DNA from 2 places in the Devosia sp. J2-20 genome. Region 1 is predicted to be linked to the other one. Evidence: predicted binding sites of a transcription regulator. Region 1 holds the regulator's gene; the other holds the start of a gene.
The links. Region 1 encodes LexA, which represses DNA repair genes until DNA is damaged. Its sites were predicted from a motif close to TGTTCNNNNTGTGTTCNG; they were not measured.
Positions count from the first base shown of each region.

Region 2: a site for LexA is predicted at 9,016-9,033, ahead of AC0L37_RS18460 (YifB family Mg chelatase-like AAA ATPase). Genes of this name have one in related genera too.

Region 1 is NZ_CM147870.1:1,799,655-1,811,536, reverse strand. It holds gene AC0L37_RS08870 (vitamin B12-dependent ribonucleotide reductase) at 1-3,582, opposite strand, end outside; gene AC0L37_RS08865 (NADH:ubiquinone oxidoreductase subunit NDUFA12) at 4,364-4,747, shown strand; gene AC0L37_RS08860 (DUF2155 domain-containing protein) at 4,785-5,189, shown strand; gene AC0L37_RS08855 (GyrI-like domain-containing protein) at 5,296-5,799, shown strand; gene AC0L37_RS08850 (YybH family protein) at 5,855-6,229, opposite strand; gene lexA (transcriptional repressor LexA) at 6,229-6,942, opposite strand; gene AC0L37_RS08840 (molybdopterin molybdotransferase MoeA) at 7,050-8,252, opposite strand; gene moaC (cyclic pyranopterin monophosphate synthase MoaC) at 8,249-8,725, opposite strand; gene trpC (indole-3-glycerol phosphate synthase TrpC) at 8,725-9,537, opposite strand; gene trpD (anthranilate phosphoribosyltransferase) at 9,534-10,556, opposite strand; gene AC0L37_RS08820 (anthranilate synthase component II) at 10,553-11,152, opposite strand; gene trpE (anthranilate synthase component I) at 11,253-11,882, opposite strand, start outside.
Region 2 is NZ_CM147870.1:3,704,767-3,716,648, forward strand. It holds gene AC0L37_RS18420 (LacI family DNA-binding transcriptional regulator) at 1-938, opposite strand, end outside; gene AC0L37_RS18425 (aldose epimerase family protein) at 1,062-2,072, shown strand; gene AC0L37_RS18430 (helix-turn-helix transcriptional regulator) at 2,253-2,963, shown strand; gene AC0L37_RS18435 (helix-turn-helix domain-containing protein) at 2,970-4,376, opposite strand; gene AC0L37_RS18440 (hypothetical protein) at 4,541-4,771, shown strand; gene aceA (isocitrate lyase) at 4,878-6,161, shown strand; gene AC0L37_RS18450 (DUF1294 domain-containing protein) at 6,173-6,796, opposite strand; gene AC0L37_RS18455 (NUDIX domain-containing protein) at 6,984-7,439, opposite strand; gene AC0L37_RS18460 (YifB family Mg chelatase-like AAA ATPase) at 7,439-8,962, opposite strand; gene AC0L37_RS18465 (glycoside hydrolase family 25 protein) at 9,196-9,984, shown strand; gene AC0L37_RS18470 (hypothetical protein) at 10,072-10,194, shown strand; gene AC0L37_RS18475 (MarC family protein) at 10,524-11,156, opposite strand; gene gshB (glutathione synthase) at 11,218-11,882, opposite strand, start outside.

The DNA of each region.
Region 1 (11,882 bases):
GGTATCCTTGCTCGGTGGCGGGCTGGGCAGGGGGCTCAGTTCGGCGGCCGGGAAGGCCGCGGGGGCTACCTGGCTGTCGGGCTTGAGCGCCGTTGCCGCCTTGAGCGCGGTGACCGTTGAGGTCTGCATCGCCTGAACCGGGTTCAGGTGATGGTCGCCCGAAACGATCATCAGGCTCTTATTGCTGACGCGACCACGGGTCATGCCTCGCGACACGAACTTGTCGGCAGGCATGGGGGCCGGGGTGTTGGCAGCGGGACGCCCGGTTGCCTTGTCTTCGTCGGCTCCCTTGCCCAGCGAGGTCGGGCTTTCGGGATTGACGTGGGCCAGATCGTCCCGATCGAGATAGGACACGGCCAGTTCGCGGAACACGTAATCCAGGATCGAGGTGGCGTTCTTGATCCGGTCATTGCCCATGACCATGCCGGCAGGCTCGAAGCGGGTGAAGGTGAAGGCCTCCACATACTCGTCCAGCGGCACGCCATATTGCAGGCCCAGCGAGATGGCGATGGCGAAATTGTTCATCATCGCGCGGAAGGCTGCGCCTTCCTTGTGCATGTCGATGAAGATTTCGCCCAGACGGCCATCATCATATTCGCCGGTGCGCAGATAGACCTTATGGCCACCAACGACGGCCTTCTGGGTGTAACCCTTGCGGCGATCAGGCATCTTTTCGCGGTCACGAATGACCGTTTCAACGATGCGCTCGACGATCTTTTCGGCAACCTGCGGCACGCGGGCGGCAGACGACATCGCCGCCATTTCCTCGGCAGCATCCTCGTCTTCATCCTCGTCGGCCGCAGCCAGCACGGATGAATTGAGCGGCTGGCTGAGCTTGGAGCCATCGCGATAGAGCGCATTGGCCTTCAAGGCCAGGCGCCAGGACAGCATATAGGCCTGCTTGGCGTCCTCGACGGTCGCGTCGTTTGGCATGTTGATGGTCTTGGAAATCGCGCCCGAGATGAAAGGCTGTGCGGCGGCCATCATCAGGATGTGCGATTCAATCGACAGCGAGCGCTTGCCGATCTTGCCGCAAGGCGCAGCGCAATCGAACACGGGCAGATGCTCGGCCTTGAGGTGCGGGGCACCTTCCAGGGTCATCGCGCCACAGACGTGGATATTGGCCGCCTCGATATCCTTCTTGGAAAAGCCCAGGAAGCTGAGCAGGTCGAACGAGAAATCGCCCAGCTGCTCATCGGTGACGCCCAGCGTCTTGAGGAAGTCCGCACCCAGTGTCCACTGGTTGAAGATGAACTTGATGTCGAAGGCCGATGCGGTCGCAGCGTTCAGCGCGGCGATCTTCTCATCGGTAAAGCCCTTGGCCTTGAGCGTGGATGGATTGACGCCCGGTGCCTGGTTGAGATTGCCATGGCCGACCGCATAGGCCTCCATCTCGGCAATATCGGCTTCCGAATAGCCCAGCGTGCGCAGGGCAGGTGGCACGGCGCGGTTGATGATCTTGAAGTAACCGCCACCGGCGAGCTTCTTGAACTTGACCAGCGCAAAGTCTGGCTCGATGCCGGTGGTGTCGCAATCCATCACCAGACCGATCGTGCCGGTCGGGGCGATAACCGAAACCTGGGCGTTACGGTAGCCGTGCTTTTCGCCCAGCTTGAGCGCGTTGTCCCAGGCGATCTTGGCGCGTTCGCTCAATTCGCTGTCGATCAGCGAAGCATGATCGAGCGGCACGGGGGTGATCGAGAGCTTTTCATAGCCTTCGGCATTGCCGTGGGCGGCATTGCGGTGATTGCGGATGACGCGCAGCATGTGCTTGGAATTGCGCTTGTAATCCTTGAACGGTCCCAGCTCCTTGGCCATTTCGGCCGAGGTCGCATAGCTCACGCCGGTCATGATGGCGGTGACAGCACCGGCAATGGCGCGGCCTTCCTTGGAGTCATAGGGAATGCCCGAGGTCATCAGGAAGCCGCCAATATTGGCGTAACCGATACCCAGCGTGCGGTATTCGAACGACCGTTCGGCAATCGCCTTGGATGGGAACTGCGCCATCATCACCGAGATTTCCAGCACCACGGTCCACAGACGCACGGTGTGCTCATAGGCAGCGGTGTTGAACGAGCCATCCTGGTTGCGATAGGGCAGCAGGTTCACCGATGCCAGATTGCAGGCGGTGTCATCAAGGAACATGTATTCCGAGCAGGGGTTCGATGCATTGATCGGACCGGCCTCGGGGCTGGTGTGCCACTCATTGATGGTGGTGTGGTACTGAATGCCGGGATCGGCCGAGGCCCAGGCGGCATAGCCCACCTGTTCCCACAGATCGCGGGCTTTGAGGGTCTTGGTGACAACGCCGGACTGGCGTGCCTTGAGATCCCAGTCGCTATCGCCTTCAACGGCGCGCAGGAACTCGTCGCTCACCCGCACCGAATTGTTCGAGTTCTGGCCCGAAACGGTCAGGTAGGCTTCGCTGTCCCAATCGGTGTCGTAGACCGGGAATTCGATATCGGTATAGCCCTGCTTGGCGAACTGGATGACCCGGAAGATGTAGTTCTCGGGCACCAGAGCCTTCTTGGCAGCGCGCACTTCGCGCTTGAGCGCGGGGTTCATCGCCACATCAAAGCAGTCATCGCCGCTGCCTTCGCAGTTGACGGCAGCCTTCATGATGGCCTTGAGGTGCTTGGAGACGACCTTGGAGCCGGTCACCAGAGCGGCAACCTTCTGCTCTTCCTTGACCTTCCAGTTGATGTATTCCTCGACATCGGGGTGATCGATATCCAGCACCACCATCTTGGCGGCGCGACGGGTGGTGCCGCCCGACTTGATGGCGCCGGCCGCCCGGTCACCAATCTTGAGGAAGCTCATCAGACCGCTGGACTTGCCGCCGCCCGAGAGCTTTTCGCCCGAACCGCGCAGGGCCGAGAAATTGGTGCCGGTGCCCGAACCATATTTGAACAGGCGCGCTTCACGCACCCACAGATCCATGATGCCGTTTTCATTGACCAGATCGTCATTGACCGACTGGATGAAGCAGGCATGGGGCTGGGGATGTTCATACGAGCTCTTGGAGCTCACCAGCTTGTGGGTGAAGGGGTCCACATAGAAGTGACCCTGGCCCGGACCATCAATGCCATAGGCCCAGTGCAGACCGGTATTGAACCATTGCGGGCTGTTAGGCGCCACGCGCTGGCTGGCCAGCATATAGGCCAGTTCGTCAAAGAAGGTGCGCGCATCTTCTTCACTGTCGAAATAGCCGCCCTTCCAGCCCCAATAGGTCCAGGTGCCAGCCAGGCGATCAAACACCTGGCGGCTGTCCATTTCCGAACCATAGCGCTCATCTTCCGGCAGCTTGGCGAGCGCAGCTTCGTCGGGGACGGAGCGCCACAGCCAGGACGGCACGGAGTTCTCTTCAACCTTCTTGAGGGCCTTGGCGACGCCGGCCTTGCGGAAGTATTTCTGAGCAATGATGTCAGCCGCAACCTGGCTCCAGCTCTTGGGGATGGCGATATCTTCGAGCTTGAAGACGACCGAGCCATCCGGGTTGCGAATCTCGCTCGTGGCCGAGCGGAATTCGAGACCGGCGTAGCGGTCTTCATTGGCTTTGGTAAACCGGCGTTCAATGCGCATAGTCGTCTTAGTCCCCAATGTAACGGGCACACAAATGCCCGCGAGCCGAAAAACCCGGCTTCTCACCCAAATCTGTTTTGACGCGTCACCAACCGAGCCCGTGGCCGGGCTCGAAAAACTTGCCTGTGCCCCTGTATGGCGCCGGTCTGATGCCAGTGCTTTGAGCAGGGGTCTTGAGCCGACGACATGGTGTGTTGTCGGCCTGTCCAAAACATCTGCCGATTCAAACGATGCGTCAACGCAAGAAATCACAAGGTCTAGTGGTTGGAGGGGTGGTTCAGACAACCACTAGTAGGCTCATTATGTGGATAGTGGGGACAAACTGCAAGGAAAACGCGGACTTGGCCGCCCCCTTTTATGCAGGCTGGAGCATCACGTGAACGGCGCATATGTGAGCCGAACAAGCCCCGCTAAAGTGCCGAGATTCCACGGCTAAATTCTCCGCCAGGCGGGTGTTTACAATGGGCTAACCATGCCACCAACACCGTCGAATCAAACCGTCACAAAGCTGTCAAGCGCAGAAAAATTACGCGAAATCCACAATGCGCCCACTACCAGTGCTTGTGGTGATCTGCCTGTGACCCACTACCAGATGCTGTGTGCAGGGCAGGGTGGCACTCACTGCAAAGCTGGCCCCGATGCCCCTCCTATAGAAGGGTGAGCGAGGCACGAAAACAGCGCGCGAAAAACCCGCCAAACACTAGGCTGATCTGACCACGCATGTTACACCCGGCGCACTCGCAGCTATCGACGGCGGAATCGACAATTGGCTAAATCCGGTATCAAGCAGTTCCTGAGCGAAATCTTCTCCTGGTGGGGTGGTCAGACCTGGGGCACCCGTCTGTGGATCTGGCGCTTCGGCGACTATGTCGGCAGCGACGAATTCGGCAATCGCTATTTCCAGGATCGCAAGGCTGATCGGCGCTATGTGACCTATGCCGGCCCCGCTGACGCCTCGACCATTGGTCAGGGCTGGCACGGCTGGATGCACTATCGCACCGACATCGTGCCAACCAAGGCCAACTATGTCGCCAAGAGCTGGGAGCTGCCCCATCAGCAGAACCTGACCGGCACGGCAGCCGCCTATCGTCCCGATGGCAGCCTGCTCAACAAGGGCGAACGCCCCCGCGTGACCGGTGACTACGACGCCTGGTCGCCAGAATAAGGACGGCGCCTTGCGCCATCTCAAAACTCTTGCCCGCATGATGATGACCCTGGCGCCGCTCGCGGCGCTGGGCGTCTTTGGCGTTGCAGCGCCCGTATCGGCCCAGCCCATTGCCAATCCGGTGGCGACCTTTGCCGGGCTCGACAAGATCACCGGCCGCATCACCCGCTTCGACGTCTATATCGATGAAACCGTGCTGTTCGGCGCGCTCGAGATCACCCCGCGCGCCTGCTACAATCGCGCTGCCACCGAGACCCAGCGGACATCGGCCTTTCTCGAAGTCGATCAGCGCAGCCTGACCGGCACATCCAAGCGCATCTTTACCGGCTGGATGTTCGCCGACAGCCCAGCGCTCAACGCCGTCGATCACGCGGTCTATGATGTGTGGCTGATCGAGTGCCGCACCAGCACCGACGTACCGCCGCCAGACGCGCGCGATTGATTCTCTCAATGGTACTGGCCCGCTGACGCGCGCCATTCTAATGTCACCGGCATTGATGCAGGCGGCTGAACTGCGCGACTGCATGATATTGCGGGAGGAGCGCCTTATGCTGACTGTTCCACGTTTCCAGGACCTGCCGGTCCAGACCTACGCCTATATCAGCTTTACCGTATCGATGGCCGAAATGGCGCAGCCCGCAAATGAGGGCTTTCCGGCGCTATTTTCCTGGCTATCCGCCAATGGCATTACGCCGACCGGCGCGCCATTCTACAAATATAACCGCATCGATATGGCCAGAACGCTTGAAGTGGAAGCCGGGGTCCCGGTGGACCGCGCGGCAGCGGGTGACGACACCGTCAAATTCTCGCAACTACCGGCGGGGCATTACGTCTGGACCACCCATACCGGCCCCTATGACGATCTGTATGATGCCACAGCCATGCTGATCGGCTGGGCCAAGGAGCGGGGCATTGAATGGGATAGCGCAACCCAGTCCGACGGTCATCACTTTGCCTGTCGTCTGGAAATCTACGAGACCGACCCGGAGCAGGAACCCGATCCTGACAAGTGGGTCACCACATTGCGCATCAAGACCACCGGTCCGGCCTGAACGCCAATACCGGCATTGATCGCCCGTGACTCCCGAAGTCACGCACCGCTCGCCGCTAGGCCAAGGCGCTCAGATGCTCGTGAACGATGACCCAGCCCTGCACGCGCCGCTCGACAATGCAGGTGCCGCGACCGGCACCAGATTGAACATCTCCGTTCACAACCGCCGTGTAGCAGAACCGATAGCGACAGGCCGCGATATCCTGCCCTTTTACGATCCAGATCAGGTCTTCCAGCCAGTAGCGTTCGTCAACCAGCCGTGCCCAAGTGGCTTCAAAGGCATCGCGTATCGCTGCAATGCCAAGATGAGAGCCATCATTGAACCAGAAACTGGCATCCTGGGCGATCAAGGGCGCGACGACCGCGAAGCGATGCGTGTTGATCGCCTCGCCATAGGCCGCGATCAACGCTTCGGGCGTCGCCGCCCCCATCAATATTTACGCAGCAACCCGACAAGCCGGCCCTGAACCTTGACCCGGTCAGGCGGGAAAATGCGGGTTTCATAAGCCGGGTTGGCGGCTTCAAGTGCCACCGTATTGCCCTTGCGGCGCAAGCGCTTGAGCGTCGCTTCCTCATCGTCCACCAGCGCCACGATGATCTCGCCGGTGCTGGCCGCATCCTGCTTCTTGATCAATACCGTGTCGCCATCAAAAATGCCGGCATCGATCATCGAGTCACCGCGCACTTCCAGTGCGTAATGCTCGCCGCTGCCCAGCATTTCAGGCGGCACCATAATGGTGTGGGAATGGCTCTGAATGGCCTCGATCGGCGTACCCGCTGCAATTCGGCCCATCACCGGGATGGAAATTGAGCGCACGCCATCATCATCGGCGGCGACACGCGATGGCGGGCTCGCCACCTTGCCAAGATTGCCTTCGATCACCGATGGCTCAAAGCGCGCCTTACGGCCGCCAAGCGACGGGTTCATCGAATCCGGCAGCTTAACGACTTCCAGCGCCCGGGCCCGATTGGGCAGGCGGCGGATGAAACCGCGCTCTTCCAGCGCAGTGATCAGCCGGTGAATGCCCGACTTGGACGCCAGATCGAGGGCATCCTTCATCTCGTCGAACGATGGCGGAATGCCGCTTTCCTTCATCCGTTCATGGATGAACATCAACAGCTCGTGTTGTTTGCGCGTCAGCATAGGCCCCTCGGGGTGAGAATCGGAACATAGACAGAACGACTATATGTGTTCCAGTTATGTTCTGCAATATCCCCGACGATTTTCCTGCAAATGGGGCGGCCCGAAACCTAGAAGGCGTCGACCACAATGGTTTCGACCAGCGTGCCCGCCGCCTGTCCAGGGGCCTGTTCGGGCTGCACAATCAACAGGTCAGCCAGCGCCATGGATGAAGTATGCCCACTATCGGTCTGGGAAATTGGCAGCGCCATTGGACCATTGGGGGTCTGCTGCAACTGTGCCCGCATGAAATGCCGTCGCGCCGTATTGGCTGGGGTCGCGGCAGCCAGTGGCAGGTGCCAGGGCGTCTGCGGCGTCAGGCCCAGCCAGTGTCGCAGCGCCGGTTTGATGAAAACAATCGCCGTGACCATCGCCGAAACCGGATTGCCCGGCAGGCCAAATACCAGCGTCTTGCCGATCGTGCCGAACATCAGGGGCTTCCCCGGGCGCATATTGATGCGCCAGAAATCCAGCGTCACGCCCAGTTCAACGAGAATTTCCTGCACGATATCGTGGTCGCCAACGCTGGCGCCCCCGGTCGTGATCAGCACGTCCGGTGCATCGGCCAGAATGGCGCTGAGCTTGTCGCGCAGGGCTTCCCGGTCATCGCGGGCAATGCCGTGATCGGTCATGGTATGGGCATAGGGGGCCAGCATGGGCGCCAGCCCGAAGCTGTTGGAAGCAATGATCTGGTCAGGCCCCAGCGCCGCGCCGGGCAGGGCGAGTTCATCACCCGTCGCCAGCAGCGCAATACGCGGCCGTCGCGCCACGGTCAGCGTCGGGGTATTGGCTGCCGCGGCCACGGCAATCTGCATCGGGGTCAGTCGGACGCCAGCCTCGATCAGCGTCTGGCCTGTGGTGAAGTCATTGCCCAGGGCCCGGATATTGCGCCCCGGCAAGGGCTCGATGCTGAACGAAACCTGATCGCCGTCGAGCTGGGCCTGTTCCTGCATGATGACGGCATCGGCCCCTTCGGGCACCGGCGCACCGGTAAAAATCCTGACCGCTTCGTGCGGGCCCAGACGTCCGGCATAACTGGCCCCGGCCTGCGAGGTCCCCACGACCTTGAGGCTGTGACCTTCCATGATGTCAGCGGCACCGACGGCATAGCCATCCATGGCGCTGGCATTGAAGGGCGGCTGGTCATGGCGGGCCTTGACCGGTTCGAGCAAGACCCGACCCGCCGCCGCATCCAGCGACACGGTTTCGCCGACCGGCGTCGGCACGCGCTTGAGAATGGCCGCAATGGCCTCTTCGACGGGGAGCAGGCTCATGCGCGCACGAAATCCCCGGACTTGCCGCCCGATTTTTCCATCAGGCAGATATCGGTCACCACCATGGCGCGATCAATCGCCTTGGCCATGTCATACAATGTCAGCGCCGCCGTGGAGGCAGCCACCAATGCTTCCATCTCGACCCCGGTCTGGCCGGTGGTTTCAGCCGTCGCCACAATCAGGATGGCATCTTCGCCATGTTCGGCAATCTCCACGCTGACCTTGGTCAGCGGGATGGGGTGGCACAACGGGATCAGCTCGGCGGTCTTTTTGGCCGCCATGATACCGGCAATCCGCGCTACCGCCAGCGCATCACCCTTTTTGAGGCTGCCGCCCATAATGGTGGCAATCGTCTGCGGCTGCCCGACAATACGGGCCTGTGCCACGGCGCGCCGCCTTGTTGCGGGCTTGTCGGCGATATCGACAATATGGGCTTCGCCCCGGGCATTGAGATGGGTGAGCCCGTCGGCCATCAGGGCGTAGCCTGCGCGGCGCCATGCAATAGCGCTCTGGTTGCCGCGGTCACATCGTCCTGGCGCATCAGGCTCTCGCCAACCAGAAAGCTGCCGATACCGGCTTCATGGTCGAGCTTGAGCAGGTGTTCGTGATTGACGATACCGCTTTCGCTGACCAGTAGCGTCCCCTTGGGCACGCCAACGGCCAGATTGACCGAGGTTTCCAGCGTCGTCTCGAAGGTGCGCAGATTGCGATTGTTGATGCCGATGAACTCGGCGCCCAGCGCCACCGCCCGATCAAGCTCAAGCTGGTCATGCACTTCCACCAGCGCATCCATCTTCCACTCTTCGGCGGCATCGAGCAGGTAGCGAGCTACATCATCGCCCACGGCGGCCAGAATGATCAGAATGCAGTCCGCCCCCCAGGCGCGCGCCTCGGCCACCTGATAGGTCTCGAACAGAAAATCCTTGCGCAGCACGGGCAGTTTGACCGCCGCGCGGGCTTCCTTGAGAAAGCGCGGCGAGCCCTGAAAGCTGGGCCGGTCGGTCAGCACCGACAGGCACGCGGCGCCGGCTGCTTCATAAGCCAGGGCGATTTCGGTCGGGTTGAAGTTCTCCCGGATCAGGCCCTTTGACGGACTGGCCTTCTTCACTTCGGCGATCAGCGCATATTCATCCTTGGCCCGCTTGGCCTTGATCGCCTTGATAAAGCCGCGCGTCGGCGCCTGATCATGTGCCTGGGCCACCACTTCGGCCCAGGGCCGCATGGATTTGGCAGCGGCGATTTCCTCGCGCTTATAGGCTTCGATCTGTTTGAGAATATCGGTCATGCATCGCGTCCATTCGATACCGCCACCAGGCGGGTCAGTGTGTCCTTGGCCTTGCCGCTGTCAATCAGCTCGGCCGCCGCCGCTGCACCTTCGCGCAGATCGGCCACCTTGTCGGCCACAATCAGCGCCGCGCCGGCATTGAGCAGCACGATATCGCGATAGGCGCCGCTCTGCCCGTCAAACAGGGCGTGGATGGCCTGGGCATTGTATTCGGGATCGCCACCCAGCAGATCCTTGGGATCGTGCTGTTTCAGGCCGGCCTGTTCCGGGCTCACTTCAAAGCTGCGCAGATCGCCATTGGCAATCTGGGCGACAAAGCTGGGGCCCGTCACCGTAATCTCGTCCAGCCCGTCGCTGCCATGCACCACCCAGGCCTTGATGGCGCGGTTGGCCAATAGCGCCGCGGCGACGGGCTCGACCCATTCGCGCGCGTAAACGCCCAGCATGTAACGGCGCACACCGGCCGGGTTGGACTGCGGACCGAGCAGGTTGAACATGGTGCGCACGCCCATTTCGGCGCGCGATGGCCCCACATGGCGCATTGCCGGATGGTGACTGGGCGCGAACATGAAGCCGATGCCGGCCTGGTTGATGCAGCGCGAAATGCCAGAGGGCTCGAGGTCAAGTTTGACGCCCAGCGCTTCGAGCGCCTGCGACGAACCCGATTTGGACGACAGCGCGCGATTACCATGCTTGGCCACTGGCACACCGGCTGCAGCCACCACGATGGCAGCGGCGGTCGAAATGTTCAGCGTGCCCATGCCGTCGCCGCCCGTGCCGACAATGTCGATGGCATCGGCGGGCGCCTCGACGGGCACCATCTGCTCGCGCAGGATCGACACCGCCGCGGCGATTTCGCCAACGGTCTCGCCCTTGATCCGCATGCCCATCAAAAAGGCGCCGATCTGGCTTGGTGTGGCCTCGCCAGCCATGATCACGCGCATCACATCGCGCATCTCTTCGCCCGTCAGGTTTTTGCGCTCGGCAATCTGGCTCAGTGCGGTCTTGATATCCATCACGCGGCCCTCTTCTGGTTGAAGTCGCGGGCGATGTTCAGGAAGTTCTGCAGCAAGGCATGACCATTTTCCGAGGCAATGCTCTCGGGATGGAACTGCACGCCATGAACGGGCAACGTCTTGTGTTGCATGCCCATGATCAGACCATCCTCGGTGGTCGCGGTGACCTCGAGCACATCGGGCAGGGTTTCCGGCCGCACCGTCAGCGAGTGATAGCGCGTAGCCTCAAACCCCGCATTGAGCCCGCGGAACAGGCCCTTGCCGGTATGATTGATTTTTGAGGTCTTGCCATGCACCAGATGCGGCGCGCGGATCACCTGTCCACCCATGGCCTGGCCAATAGCCTGATGCCCCAGACAGACACCCAGCATCGGAATTTCGGCCTGGAAGCGCTCAATCACGGCCAGACAGATGCCGGCTTCATTGGGCGTGCAGGGGCCTGGCGACAGCACAATGGCGTCGGGCGCCCGCGCGGCGATGTCTTCAAGGGTAATCTTGTCGTTACGGACCACCGAAACATCGGCGCCCAGCTCGCCCAGAAAATGGACGAGATTGTAGGTAAAGCTGTCGTAATTATCGATGACGAGAGTGCGGGTCATGGTCTGGTTCCTGGCAGGTTTTTGTCAACTTCCGGCGGCCCCATCGGGCGCCACGGTCAGAAGCCGCCCCGCCATCGCTGCCTGTCAAATACCTGCCGCATCATTGTCCGATCCTTGCCTCGCCAGCATAGCGTAGCGCTTCCTCTGCCGCGCTGAAAAGGGCCCGCGCCTTGTTTTCGCATTCCATCTGCTCAAGCGCTGGCTGGCTATCGGCAACAATACCGGCGCCGGACTGCACATGCAGCTTGCCATCTTTCAGGATCGCCGTGCGCAGCACGATACACGTGTCCATGGTGCCATCGGCACCAAAATAGCCCACGCAACCGCCATAGATACCGCGCCTGGATTTCTCCAGCTCGTCAATGATCTCCATCGCGCGCACCTTGGGCGCCCCCGATACCGTACCCGCCGGAAAGCCCGCCGACAGGGCGTCAACGAAATCGTATTGCGGGTCGAGCTCGCCCACCACATTGGAGACGATGTGCATGACGTGCGAATAGTATTCGAGGAAGAACTTGTCGGTGACCTTGACCGTGCCGATCTTGGCCACGCGCCCCACATCATTGCGGCCCAGATCAAGCAGCATCAGATGCTCGGCCAGCTCCTTGGGGTCGCTCATCAGCTCGGCCGCCATCTCCGCGTCCTTGCTCGGCGTTGCGCCACGCTTGCGCGTCCCCGCGATCGGGCGAATGGTGACCTCGCCATCCTGCACCCGGACCAGAATTTCCGG
Region 2 (11,882 bases), 1.9 Mb from region 1:
ATTTCGCCGTCCGGATTCTGGTCCAGAACAACGTCGATGGCGCCCGATTGCAGGCCCCGTCGGGTGGGTTCGGTCAGTTCATGGGCAATGACGCGAATGGCGCCTGAACGCGCCGATTCCTCAAGCGCCGCTACAAGACCGGCATTACCGGCACCCAGATTATAGATCCCTGCCAGATCGGGGTGGCGTGCCAGCAAATCGCCGACAATGGCCTGGGTTTCCCGACGCTCGTCATGCCCCTCAATGGGCCCAAGCAGTTCAACGGCACCAAATTCGGCGGCCAGAGCAGACTGAAAACCACCAAGCCGATCAATATGATCGCGCAGATGCAGCGAACCGGCGATGACGGCAACCTTACCGCCCTGGGGCAGGAAGCGCCCCATCAGCGAGGCTGCCGTGCGACCCGCCGCGACATTGTCGATACCGATGAAATGGCGGCGCTGTGTGCCGGGCAGGTCGGACACCAGAGTCATGACGGCTATGCCGCGCCGCGTGGCATCATCGACAGCGGTGACCACCGATGGCTCCTGGCTGGCAACAATGATGGCGCAATCGCAATCAGGGGGTTCAAGCGCGTCCAGGGCCTGGGCCAGCGCGTCGCCATCGAGTGCCTTGATGCGGCGGGTGCGGATATGCATGCGCTCGGCCAGGGCGGGTCCGGCGCGGCGGGTCACGGCCTCGGCGAGGCTGGTCATGAATTCATTGGAGCCATCGGGAATGAAGAAGCTCAGGCGCAGATCGCGCGCTCGTGCCAGCAGCGAGGCCGACAGATCACGCTGAAAGCCGATTTCGGCGATGGCAGCCTCGACCTTTTCAGCCGTGACGGCGCGGACGCCGGGTCGGCCATTGAGAACCCGATCCACGGTGGCGAGGGATACGCCGGCAGCGCGGGCCACGTCATGGACGGTGGCGCGGCGTTTCAACCCGATCTCGTTCACGCATGCTCCTTGAATTGCCTGGCCGGAGCTTTGGCAGTCATCACCAAAAGGTCAAGTGCGACGTTGCAGCTATCGGCGAAAGCAGGATAGACCTTGCGCCAAATTCACAAGGGGGAGCTGACCATGGCCATCGCGGTCTCGAATTTCGGCACGTTCAACGACAAGCGGGTGGATCAGTTTCGGCTGGTCAGCGACACCGGGGTAACGGTCGATCTGATCGGTTACGGCGTGGCTGTCCGCGACTGGCGGGTGCCGGTTGCCAATGGGGAGCGCACCGTGGTGCTGGGGTTTGATAGCCTTGAAGCCTATCTCGAACACAGCCCGCATTTCGGCGCTCTGGCCGGCCGGGTAGCCAATCGAATCAAAAACGCATCGTTTGAGCTGAACGGCAAGACCTACCAGTTGCCGCCCAATGCCGGTTCGCTGCAATTGCATGGCGGCGAGGAAGGTCTGGGACGCCAAGTCTGGCAGGGGCAGGTCGATGAGGCCAATAACGCGGTGCGTTTCACCCATTTCAGCCCGGATGGCGCCATGGGCTATCCGGGCAATGTCAATTTCTCGGCGACCTATTCGCTCAAGGGCAATGCGCTGCGCCTCGAGCTCGCCGCCACCACCGATACGGCGACCCCGATCAGTCTGGTACAGCACCAGTATTTCAATCTGGGCACGACCGATGACGTGCTGGACCACGCCATTCAGGTCAATTCGAGCGCCATTACCGAGCTGGGCGACGATCTGGCACCAACGGGGGCCATCCTGCCATCACGCGGCACCAAGTTTGATTTGCGCACCCCACGCACCATGCGTGACGCGGATGGACATCCCGTGGCTTATGATGTGGGCATGGTGCTCGATACCGGCCGCAAGCATGCCGACCCGATCGCCACGGTCGTTGCGCCGGATGAGTCGCTGACGCTCAAGCTGTGGAGCGACCGGCCGGGCGTACAGGTCTATAACGGGGTATGGACCGATGTTCCCGTGCCGGGCCTGAATGGCAAGCATTATGGCAAGCATTCGGGCTTTTGCCTTGAAGATCAGGCCTTTGCTGACGCCGTGCATAATCCGCACTTCCCCAATGTGATCTATTCGCCAGAGCGGCCCTATAGCCATTGGTGCGAAATCGAGATCGGCTAAGACCTGACCTGCGCCACGCTGCTGCCACCGCCCGTCAGCAGCGTGGTGAGATGATGCTCCTGCAATAGTGCAGGAGGCGAGAATGGCACGAACCAAGCGTGTCCGGACGGCTCTGGCTGGTGCAGCGCCTGGCGCCGTTCCGGCGATCTGGGGTGCCGGAGCGGCTGAGGAGATCTGGTCATGGACAAGACCGAGCGGCTGTTCGCCATTATGGATGCCCTGCGCCGCCACCGACGCCCGGTCACCGCCGCCGCGCTGGCCGAGGAGCAGAACGTTTCGGTGCGCACGCTCTATCGCGACGTCCAGACCCTTATCGGGCTGGGTGCCCCGATCGATGGCGAAGCGGGGGTTGGCTATATGCTGAAACCCGGATTTTTCCTGCCGCCCCTGATGTTTACCCCCGAAGAACTCGAAGCGCTGGTGCTGGGCGCGCGCTGGGTCGGGGCACAACCCGATGATGGGTTGGGGGCCGCCGCCCACAATGCTTTGGCCAAGATTGCCACCGCCTCGCCCGAAGACCTGCGCGACCGGATCAATGATACCGGGCTGTGGCCCGTGGCGGTGTGGAGCACCAAAAAACCGATGCCGATATTGGGGCAGGTGCGGCAGGCGATGCGGACCGAAAGGGCGCTACGCATTGCCTATTCCGATGAGGCTGGAAATCCATCCGAGCGCACCATCTGGCCGGTGCAACTGGCCTATTATGAGGGCAAGCAAACCATTGCCGCCTGGTGCTGTCTGCGCAATGCATTCCGTAATTTTCGCACTGACCGCATCGTCACGCTAACGGTGACAGAGGCGCGCTATGGCAAGCGCCGGGCAGTGCTGGAGCGCGAATGGCGCGACAGTTGGCCCGAAGAATTCCGCCATCTCGGACCCGATCGGTCCTGAAGTCGGTTACATCCGGGCATAGAGGCTTTCGGGGCGGTTGGCCTGATCGAGCTCGAAGCGATGGTCGGCCGGAGGATGGGCGCGCTGGCCGCATTCCATGCGCGGACAGATGCGGCAGCCCACGCCGATCGGGACCATCTGGCTGTCGCCGGTCAGGTCCATGCCATCGGAATAGATCAGCTCCTTGGCATGGTGGATCGAACAGCCCAGACCGATCGACATATAGCGGCGCGGCGCATTGTAGCGGTGGTCGCCTTTGACGATGGTGCGGGCAATACAGAAATAGCGCTGCCCGTCGGGCATCTGGCTGAGCTGGATATTGATCCGTTCTGGCGCCAGAAACGCCGAATAGATATTCCAGCGCGGGCAGGCGCCCGAGTGGCGCGGAATATGGATGCCCGAAAGCGAGAAGCGCTTGGAGATATTGCCGGCAATATCGGTGCGCACCAGATGCAGCGGAATGCCCGATGCACCAGGGCGTTGCAGCGTGGTCATGCGATGACAGACCTGCTCGAAACTGGCGCCAAAACGGCGCCCAACGCGTTCGATATCGTAGCGATAGTCGCGGCAGGCACGCAGAAACGGCTCATAGGGCATGATCAGCGCGGCGGCGAAATAGGCCGAGAGCACATTGCGCGCCAGGATTGGCGCATCGCCCTCGGGCAGGCTCGACGCCGCGATAATCGCCTCGATTTCACCTGCCACCGCCAACTGCCCCAGTTGATGGGCCACCAGAAACAAAGCGGATTCGGTGGGCAGAATGTCGGAGACCAGCAGGTGGCTGCGTCGCTCGTCGAACTGGCGGGCAATGCCGTGGGGCAATGAGGCCAGTCGCGTTTCGACACCGAACACGTTGAGCAGATAGATGCGCAGGCCGAACTCGAAGCTGTCACCCGAGCGGTCAATATCGGCGCGAACACGTTCTGCGGCTGCCTCAAGCGCCGGGAAGTGGTTGGCATTTTCCTGCAGGAAGTCGGAAATCGCGTCCGTTGCCAGATGAAAGGGTTCGCCGACGCCCTCTGCGGCGGGCGTTCCACTGGATTTTGCGACCAGACGATAGCGGTCATAGAGCTTGAGAATGGCGCGGGCGGCCGCCGGATTGGCCTGGGCCAGATCGCGGATTTCAAGGTTCGTCACGTCGCTATCAGCAAAGATGTCGTCGCCAAAGGCTTCCATCAGATCGCCCAGCAAGCGTCCCTCATCGCTGTCGACCAGTTCGCCCGGTTCGACGCCGAAATGGCCAGCAATGGCAAACAGCAAGGGCACGGTGACCTTGCGCCGATTGTGTTCGATCAGATTGAGATAGCTGGCAGAAATACCGAGCGCCGCAGCCAGATCAGCCTGCGCCAACTTGCGCGTCCGGCGCAGGCGCTTGATGCGCCCGCCAATCTGCATGTCTGCATGCTCGTTCATCGGCTCCTCCCGGCAATTTTGCCAGCATTTTCTTTACAGTATTTACAAAAACGACATGACGACTTGTGTCGCACTTTACAGCGTTACTGGGCCTTGTGCGCTTATTCCTTGCATGTTTGAGGCATTTGTCAAATCTTTACAGACACAAACGAGGAGACTTTCGGATGAGCCCTTCAATCAGCGAACGCGAAGAATACCTGACCATCATTGCCCCGACCGCCGTTGAGGCCATGGCCCAGTTCAAATCCCGTAACCTGGCCAGCCAGGGCTATGCCATTGCCGGCAAGATCGGGCGGCACCAGTTTTCGCTGGTGGGCGGGCAGGGCAGCACCGAGCTGTTTTCCGGCGACGGCATGATTGCTGCCACCTTCAGCCGCAAGGTGCTGGCTTCGTAGACAGGCCAATCGACAGCGCACAGCAGACCACACCCCTTTGTTCCACGTGAATCACTGAATACGCCGGCCCACCGGACCGGCGGAGCCATGCCCTGAGGAGGAAAACATGCTCGACCAACCAAAATTTGCCGCCCCCGACTACGCCCCGGATCGTTGGCGCAATATTGCCCGCAACTATGCACCCAGCGATGTGGAGCGGCTGGCGGGTTCACTGCCCATCCGCCACACCCTGGCCGAGCACGGCGCCAGGCAATTATGGAACCTGCTGCAGAATGAAGACTTTGTGCCGACGCTGGGCACGTTTACCGGCAATCAGGCAGTGCAGCAGGTCAAGGCGGGGCTCAAAGCGATCTATCTGTCGGGCTGGCAGGTGGCGGCAGACGCCAATAGCAGCGGCAATATGTATCCTGACCAGAGCCTTTACCCGGTCGATAGCGTGCCCGCCGTGGTCAAGCGCATCAACAAGGCGCTGCAGCGCGCCGACCAGATCCAGACCATGGAGCGCACCGACGGTATTTCGACGACAGATCTGGATTTCTTCGTGCCCATCATTGCCGATGCCGAGGCGGGATTTGGCGGGGCCCTGAACGCGTTCGAGCTGATGAAGGCAATGATCGAAGCGGGCGCGGCCGCCGTGCATTTCGAGGATCAGCTGGCGAGCGAGAAGAAGTGCGGCCATCTCGGTGGCAAGGTGCTGGTGCCGACCAGCCAGTTCATCCGCACGCTCAATGCCGCCCGGCTGGCCGCCGATGTGATGGGGGTGCCCACGCTGATCATGGCGCGCACAGATGCCGAAGCCGCCCGACTGATCACCTCCGACATTGACGAGCAGGATGCACCCTTTGTCACCGGCGAACGTACCGCCGAAGGGTTCTACCGGCTCAAGGGCGGTATCGATGCTGCCATTGCCCGCGGTATTGCCTATGCGCCCTATGCCGATCTGATCTGGTGCGAGACCAGCAAGCCCGATCTGGCCGAAGCCCGCAAGTTCGCTGAAGCGGTGCGCAAGGTGCATCCGGAACAGATGCTGGCCTATAACTGCTCGCCCAGCTTCAACTGGGCCAAGCATATGGACGAAGCCGCCATGGCCAGCTTCCAGCGCGAGATTGCGGCGATGGGCTATAAATACCAGTTCATCACGCTGGCCGGCTTCCACAATCTGAGCCTGTCCACCTTTGAGCTGGCCCGCGCCTACAAGGCCGATGGCATGGCGGGGTATTCCCGGCTGCAGCAGGCCGAGTTCTCGGCAGAACAACATGGGTTTTCAGCGGTGCGGCACCAGCGTGAAGTGGGCACGAGCTATTTCGATGCGGTCTCGATGGCAGTCAGCCAGGGCAAGAGCGCCACGACCGCAATGGGCGAATCAACCGAGACCGCCCAGTTCCACTAGCCCGCTCAGGGCTAGGCGACGCTGACCCAACCCAGGGCCAGCGCCGCCAGCCCGATCACATGCACCAGCGCAATGGTCCAGGTGGCGGCAACAAAGCGCGGTTTGACCGTCTTGTGGCGATAGACTTCCTGGGCTGCCAGCCCGCCGATAATGCCAAAGCAGAAATCGACGACATGCAGATTGGTCTCACTGACCCGCCATCGGCCGCTGAGCGCATAGAGCTTGTCGAAGCGATAGAGCAGGGCGGATGCCGCTCCCATCAGGGCATAGCTACCACCAAACCAGACCGGCACACGCTCGGTCGCTATGGCCAGCAGAATCAGCAGGGTCATCACCGTGGCCGCCGCAGTCCGCAGCCCCACCTTGTAGCTCGACAACGAGCTCGGTGAGCGCTTGATGTCGCGCATTGTCCGATTGGGTATCGGGGCGGCCTGGGACACCGCGACATTGATCGCGGCAGGGCGGCCATTGCGGCCGGTAGCGATCGAAAAGGTCAGCTGATCGCCAATGCGGGGACGCAATTGGCCATCAACGAGCTTGGAAATGTGGACATAGAAATCATTGCCCGCCTGATCGCGCACGAAGCCGTAGCCGCCCTTATTATTCCACTGCACCAGCTCGCCAGAACGCGTCATCACACCCTACTACTTTCAGGCCACAGACTTATTCGCTGCGCGTTAACGAGGTCTGATCGGAAAGCAGCTTGGTCAACAAAAATGGCCAGCATTGGGCCGGGCGCGAGCCTCAGCCCGCTGGCAACGCGTAACCAGACGGATTCACGTGAAACACTTATCCACGCAGTTATGCACAGGTCTTACCCCCTCAGACCTGCTGGCGTTGCAGCGCCAGGCGTACCGGCTGTTCAAACCCCGACGCCAGGTCATCCCAGAACCGGTCGTGCAGGGGGGCAGGGAATACCATACGTCCCGGCAGGGGATCGCCTGGTCCGATCCATGCAGCCTCGATAATGGACTCATCGAGCGCAGGATTGCTGCCCAGGTCGATTTCACCGGCGCAGTAGTCAGCCAGAAACCAGAATTTCATGGTGCGGTCATCAGGGCTCCAGACCTCGTCGAGATAAGCCAGACGTCGCGCTGTCACGCGCAGCGCGGTTTCTTCAAAGGTTTCGCGTTCGGCGGCGGCCTCGAGGGTCTCATTGCCCTCCACACCACCGCCAGGCGGGGCCCAGAAGTCATAGCGGTCCGGCTTGAAATGGCGCAGCAACAGCAGGCGACCATCGCGGATCACCAGCGCCCCGGCGGAAATGCGATGTCGCATCAGGCTTGCCCCAGATTGAGCCGATAGCTCAGCGCTTCGGCGATATGCGGGCGCTCAACCCGGTCGACGCCGGCCAGATCAGCCAGGGTCCGTGCCACTTTGAGAACCCGATGATAGGCGCGGGCGGATAGATTGAAGCGCTCTGCGGCCTGCAGCAACAGGGTCTGGCTGGCCTTGTTGGGATTGACCACCGATTCAATCAGGCTGGGGCCGGCTGCGGCGTTGTTGAAGACGCCGGGTGCCCCGTGTTCGAGAAAGCGCTGGCGCTGGCGCTCGCGCGCTCTGGCAACGCGTGCCGCGACTTCAGCAGAGCTTTCAGCGGTTGTGCCGGGGGCGATCATATCGGCGGCGGTGACGGCGGGGACATCGATGCGAATATCGATACGATCCAGAAACGGTCCCGAGACGCGGCTCTGATAGTCATCGACACACGCCTTGCCGCGACGACAGGTGTGACCGGGCGTGCCTGCCAGGCCACATTTGCATGGGTTCATCGCCGCGATCAGTTGCACCCGGCTGGGATAGCTGATGCGGACATTGGCGCGGGCAATCACCGTCTCGCCGGCCTCCAGAGGCTGACGCAGACTGTCGAGCACGGCGGGAGCGAATTCGGGCAATTCGTCGAGAAACAATACGCCGTTATGAGCGAGGCTGACTTCGCCGGGGCGCACCTTGAGCCCCCCGCCCACCAGCGCGGCCATGGAGGCCGAGTGATGCGGCGCCCGAAAGGGGCGGCGATCCGATATGGCCCCACCCACCAGCTCCCCCGCAATAGACTGGATCATCGACACATCGAGCAGTTCGCGTGGATTGAGCGGTGGCAGGATGGAGGGCAGGCGTGCTGCAAGCATGGATTTGCCGGCCCCAGGAGGACCGATCATCAAAAGGTTATGGCCACCAGCGGCAGCCACTTCGAGGGCACGGCGGGCTACTAACTGGCCACGCACCTCGTTGAGATCAGGCAGGCCGCTGGTGGGCACGAACTTGCGTGGCGAGGGGCGCGGTGCCAGTTGATGGCCAGTCAGATGATTGACCAGCGCCAACAGGCTGTCGGCAGCAACAATATCGAGATCCTCGCCGGCCCAGGCGGCTTCGGCGCCCGATTGCGCCGCGCAGATCAGGCCCAGTTCGCGCCCCTGGGCGGCAATGGCGGCGGGCAGAATGCCGCCGACATGGGCCAGGCGGCCATCGAGTCCCAGTTCACCCAAGGCCAGATAGCCATCCAGCGCATCCTGGGGCAGGGCGCCTATGGCGGCCATGATGCCCAGCGCGATAGGGAGATCGTAATGGCTGCCTTCCTTGGGCAGGTCGGCCGGTGCGAGATTGACGGTGATGCGCTTGGGCGGCAAGCCAATGCCTGAGGCGACGAGCGCGGCACGGACGCGTTCGCCACTTTCCTTGACCGCCTTGTCGGGCAGACCCACCAGAATGAACTTGGGCATGCCGGGCGCGATCTGCACCTGCACATCGACCGGCACAGCCTCAATGCCCTCAAACGCTACAGTGGCAACACGGGTGACCACGGCCTGTTCCCCCAAACCCTGCGGCAAATCTAGCAAAGCCTGTCGATGGGAACAAGAACGTAAAGCGAACGGAAAATGGCCTGTTAACCACGCCAGCTGCCTTACTGGTTAACCTAAGCATCCATTAACCGCGCCATGTTGATTCAAATGCAGATTTTGTACCTGCGTAGAGTTTGCCCCAGATGGTTTTCAGCCGCCCATTTCCCTCGTATTCCGCGATCGCAAAGGGTGCCGTGGCCGCATTGCTGGCCGGGTTTGTTGTAGCCTGCTCGTCAGGCGGCGGACTTTATGGCCCCATTCAGGGCGATAACCGGCCCCATTCGGGCGTCGACCGGGCGCGCGGCATGCCGGTGCAGGGCATCGACGTGGCGCGCTATCAGGAAAATATCGACTTCCGTACCGCCTTTCAGTCGGGCATCCATTTCGTCTTCATGAAGGCGACCGAGGGCAAGGATTACCTCGACCCCAATTTCCGCACAAACTGGGTACGGGCACGCGATGCCGGCATGCCGCGCGGTGCCTATCACTTCATGACCTGGTGTTCGCTGGCCTCCGAACAGGCGGCCTGGTTTGTCGCCAATGTGCCCAATGATCCCGACGCGCTGCCGCCCGTGCTTGATCTGGAGTGGAACAATCACTCGAGCTGCAAGAACAAGCCGAGCCGCGCCGATGCGCTCGAAAAGATCCGCCTGATGCTCGACGTGATGGAGCGCCACACCGGCAAGCTGCCGCTGATCTATACCGATATGAACTTTCACCGCGATGTGCTCGAAGGCGAGTATTTCCCCAATGCCTTCTGGCTGCGTTCAACCGCTGCCGAGCCCCATGAGCGCTATTCGAACCGCACCTGGACGTTCTGGCAGTGGACACAGACCGGCGTGGTGCGGGGTGTGCGGGGCGAAGTTGACCGCAACGCCTATTACGGCGACCAGAATGACTGGCTGACCTTCCTGCAGACCGGGTGCGATCCGCGCGCGATTGCCGCGCTGGCGCCAAGCGGGCGCTGTCAGGCCGCCAAATAGTCTAGCCCTTGCCAGCGCAAGGGGGCAGGTCTAGCGTCAAATCGGTATTGATGTCGGCCCTCTGGCCGGCACTGAGGAGAATGTGAGATGGCCAAGGGTCAGATGCGCAGCAATAAAGAAGCCAAGAAGCCGAAGAAAGACAAGGTTGAAGCCGCCAAGCCGATTACCGGTCTTGGCTCAGGCAGCACCGGCAACTCGGCAAAGAAGTAGACTTTAAGATGCGAGATGTCTGGGGGCGGTCGACATGGTCGGCCGCCCTTTTGCATGGGGCCTATCGCTCAGGTGGCGTCGAACACCAGGGGTGTGAGCATTTCGGAGCGCACCGGTGTGGCGGTCGAGGCGCTGGCGGCAAACATGGCCATAATCAGTAGAGCGAGAAGAGCTGCAACACGCATATTGGCGTCCTCCTAGTCACGTCATGGCCCTTGATGTGCGCCACCTCACGCGCAGGGTCAATCTTAGCGTTAAGACTTGCTTAACGGTAAAATTTTACGGATTTGCGGGGTTTGGAAGCCGTTGGCCGGCCCCAGCGGGCAGCCTCAGCCGCCCAGAATGCCGCTCTGCTTGATGCCGTCAAAGACGAATTGCACCGCCAGGGCGGCGAGCAGAATGCCGACGACGCGGGAGACCACCGCCAGGCCGGTGACACCGAGCAGGCGCTGGATGGGAATAGCCACCAGCAGGGTAAGCCAGGCCAGAAACAGGATCACCACCACCGCAACCAGCACGGCCCAGAATTCCAGGTCCGTCTTGGCGCCGGTGGTCAGCAGGATCACCGCGCTGATGGCGCCTGGACCAGCCAATAGAGGCATGGCGAGCGGGAAGACGGCGATGTCATCGCGCTGGCGGGCCTCGACCTCTTCCTCGTCGGTGGTGCCGGTGCCGCCCGAATGACGGGCAAACACCATGTCGATGGCGATCAGGAACAGCAGCAGGCCACCGGCGGTGCGCAGGGCCGGAATAGAGATCCCGAACAGATCCAGGATCACATTGCCCAGCACACCGAAGGTGAGCAGGATCACGGCCGCAATGAGCACGCCGCGGGTGGCAAAGGCAAAGCGTTCCTTGGCCGAATTGCGCTTGGTGAGCGCAGCGAAGATGAAGGCGATATCGGCCACGCCCACGGTGGCAAACAAGGTCGCGAAGGCGGCCAGAAATGTCGTTGTGGGCATGACGCTGTTCCCGAATTTTTCCTAGAGGTAACGGGTTAGGGTGGTTTTGCCCACCCCGGGCCTAGCTGGCGCGACGCTTTTCGATGGCGTCCCAGATCATGACCGCGATATCGGGACCACCGAAGCGCTTGATCTCGCGGATGCCGGTGGGGGAGGTGACGTTGATCTCGGTGAGATAGTCGCCAATCACGTCGATACCGACAAAGATCATGTCGCGTTCCTTGAGCGCCGGGGCGATCGCGGCACAGATTTCGCGCTCGCGAGCGGTCAGTTCGCTCAGCTCGGGCCGGCCGCCGACATGCATGTTGCTGCGCGCCTCGCCATCGGCGGGAATGCGGTTCAGCCCCGCCACGGGTTCGCCATCAATTATGATGATCCGCTTGTCGCCCTTGCGCACGTCGGGCAGGTATTTTTGGATCATGAAGGGTTCGCGGTAATTGGCCTCGAACAGTTCGAGCAGGCTGGCCAGATTGTGGTCGCCCTCCTGCAGGAAGAAGACGCCCGCGCCGCCATTGCCGTAGAGCGGCTTGACGATGATGTTGGTGTGCTCGCGGCGGAATTGGTGGATCATGGCCCGGTCGCGCGTCACCAGGGTTGGCGGCATCAGCTCGGGGAAATCGGTGACGAGGATCTTTTCGGGGGCATTGCGCACCGCCGCGGGCGGATTGACCACCAGCGTCTTGGGATGCAGCCGCTCGAGCAGATGGGTGATGGTGATGTAGTTCA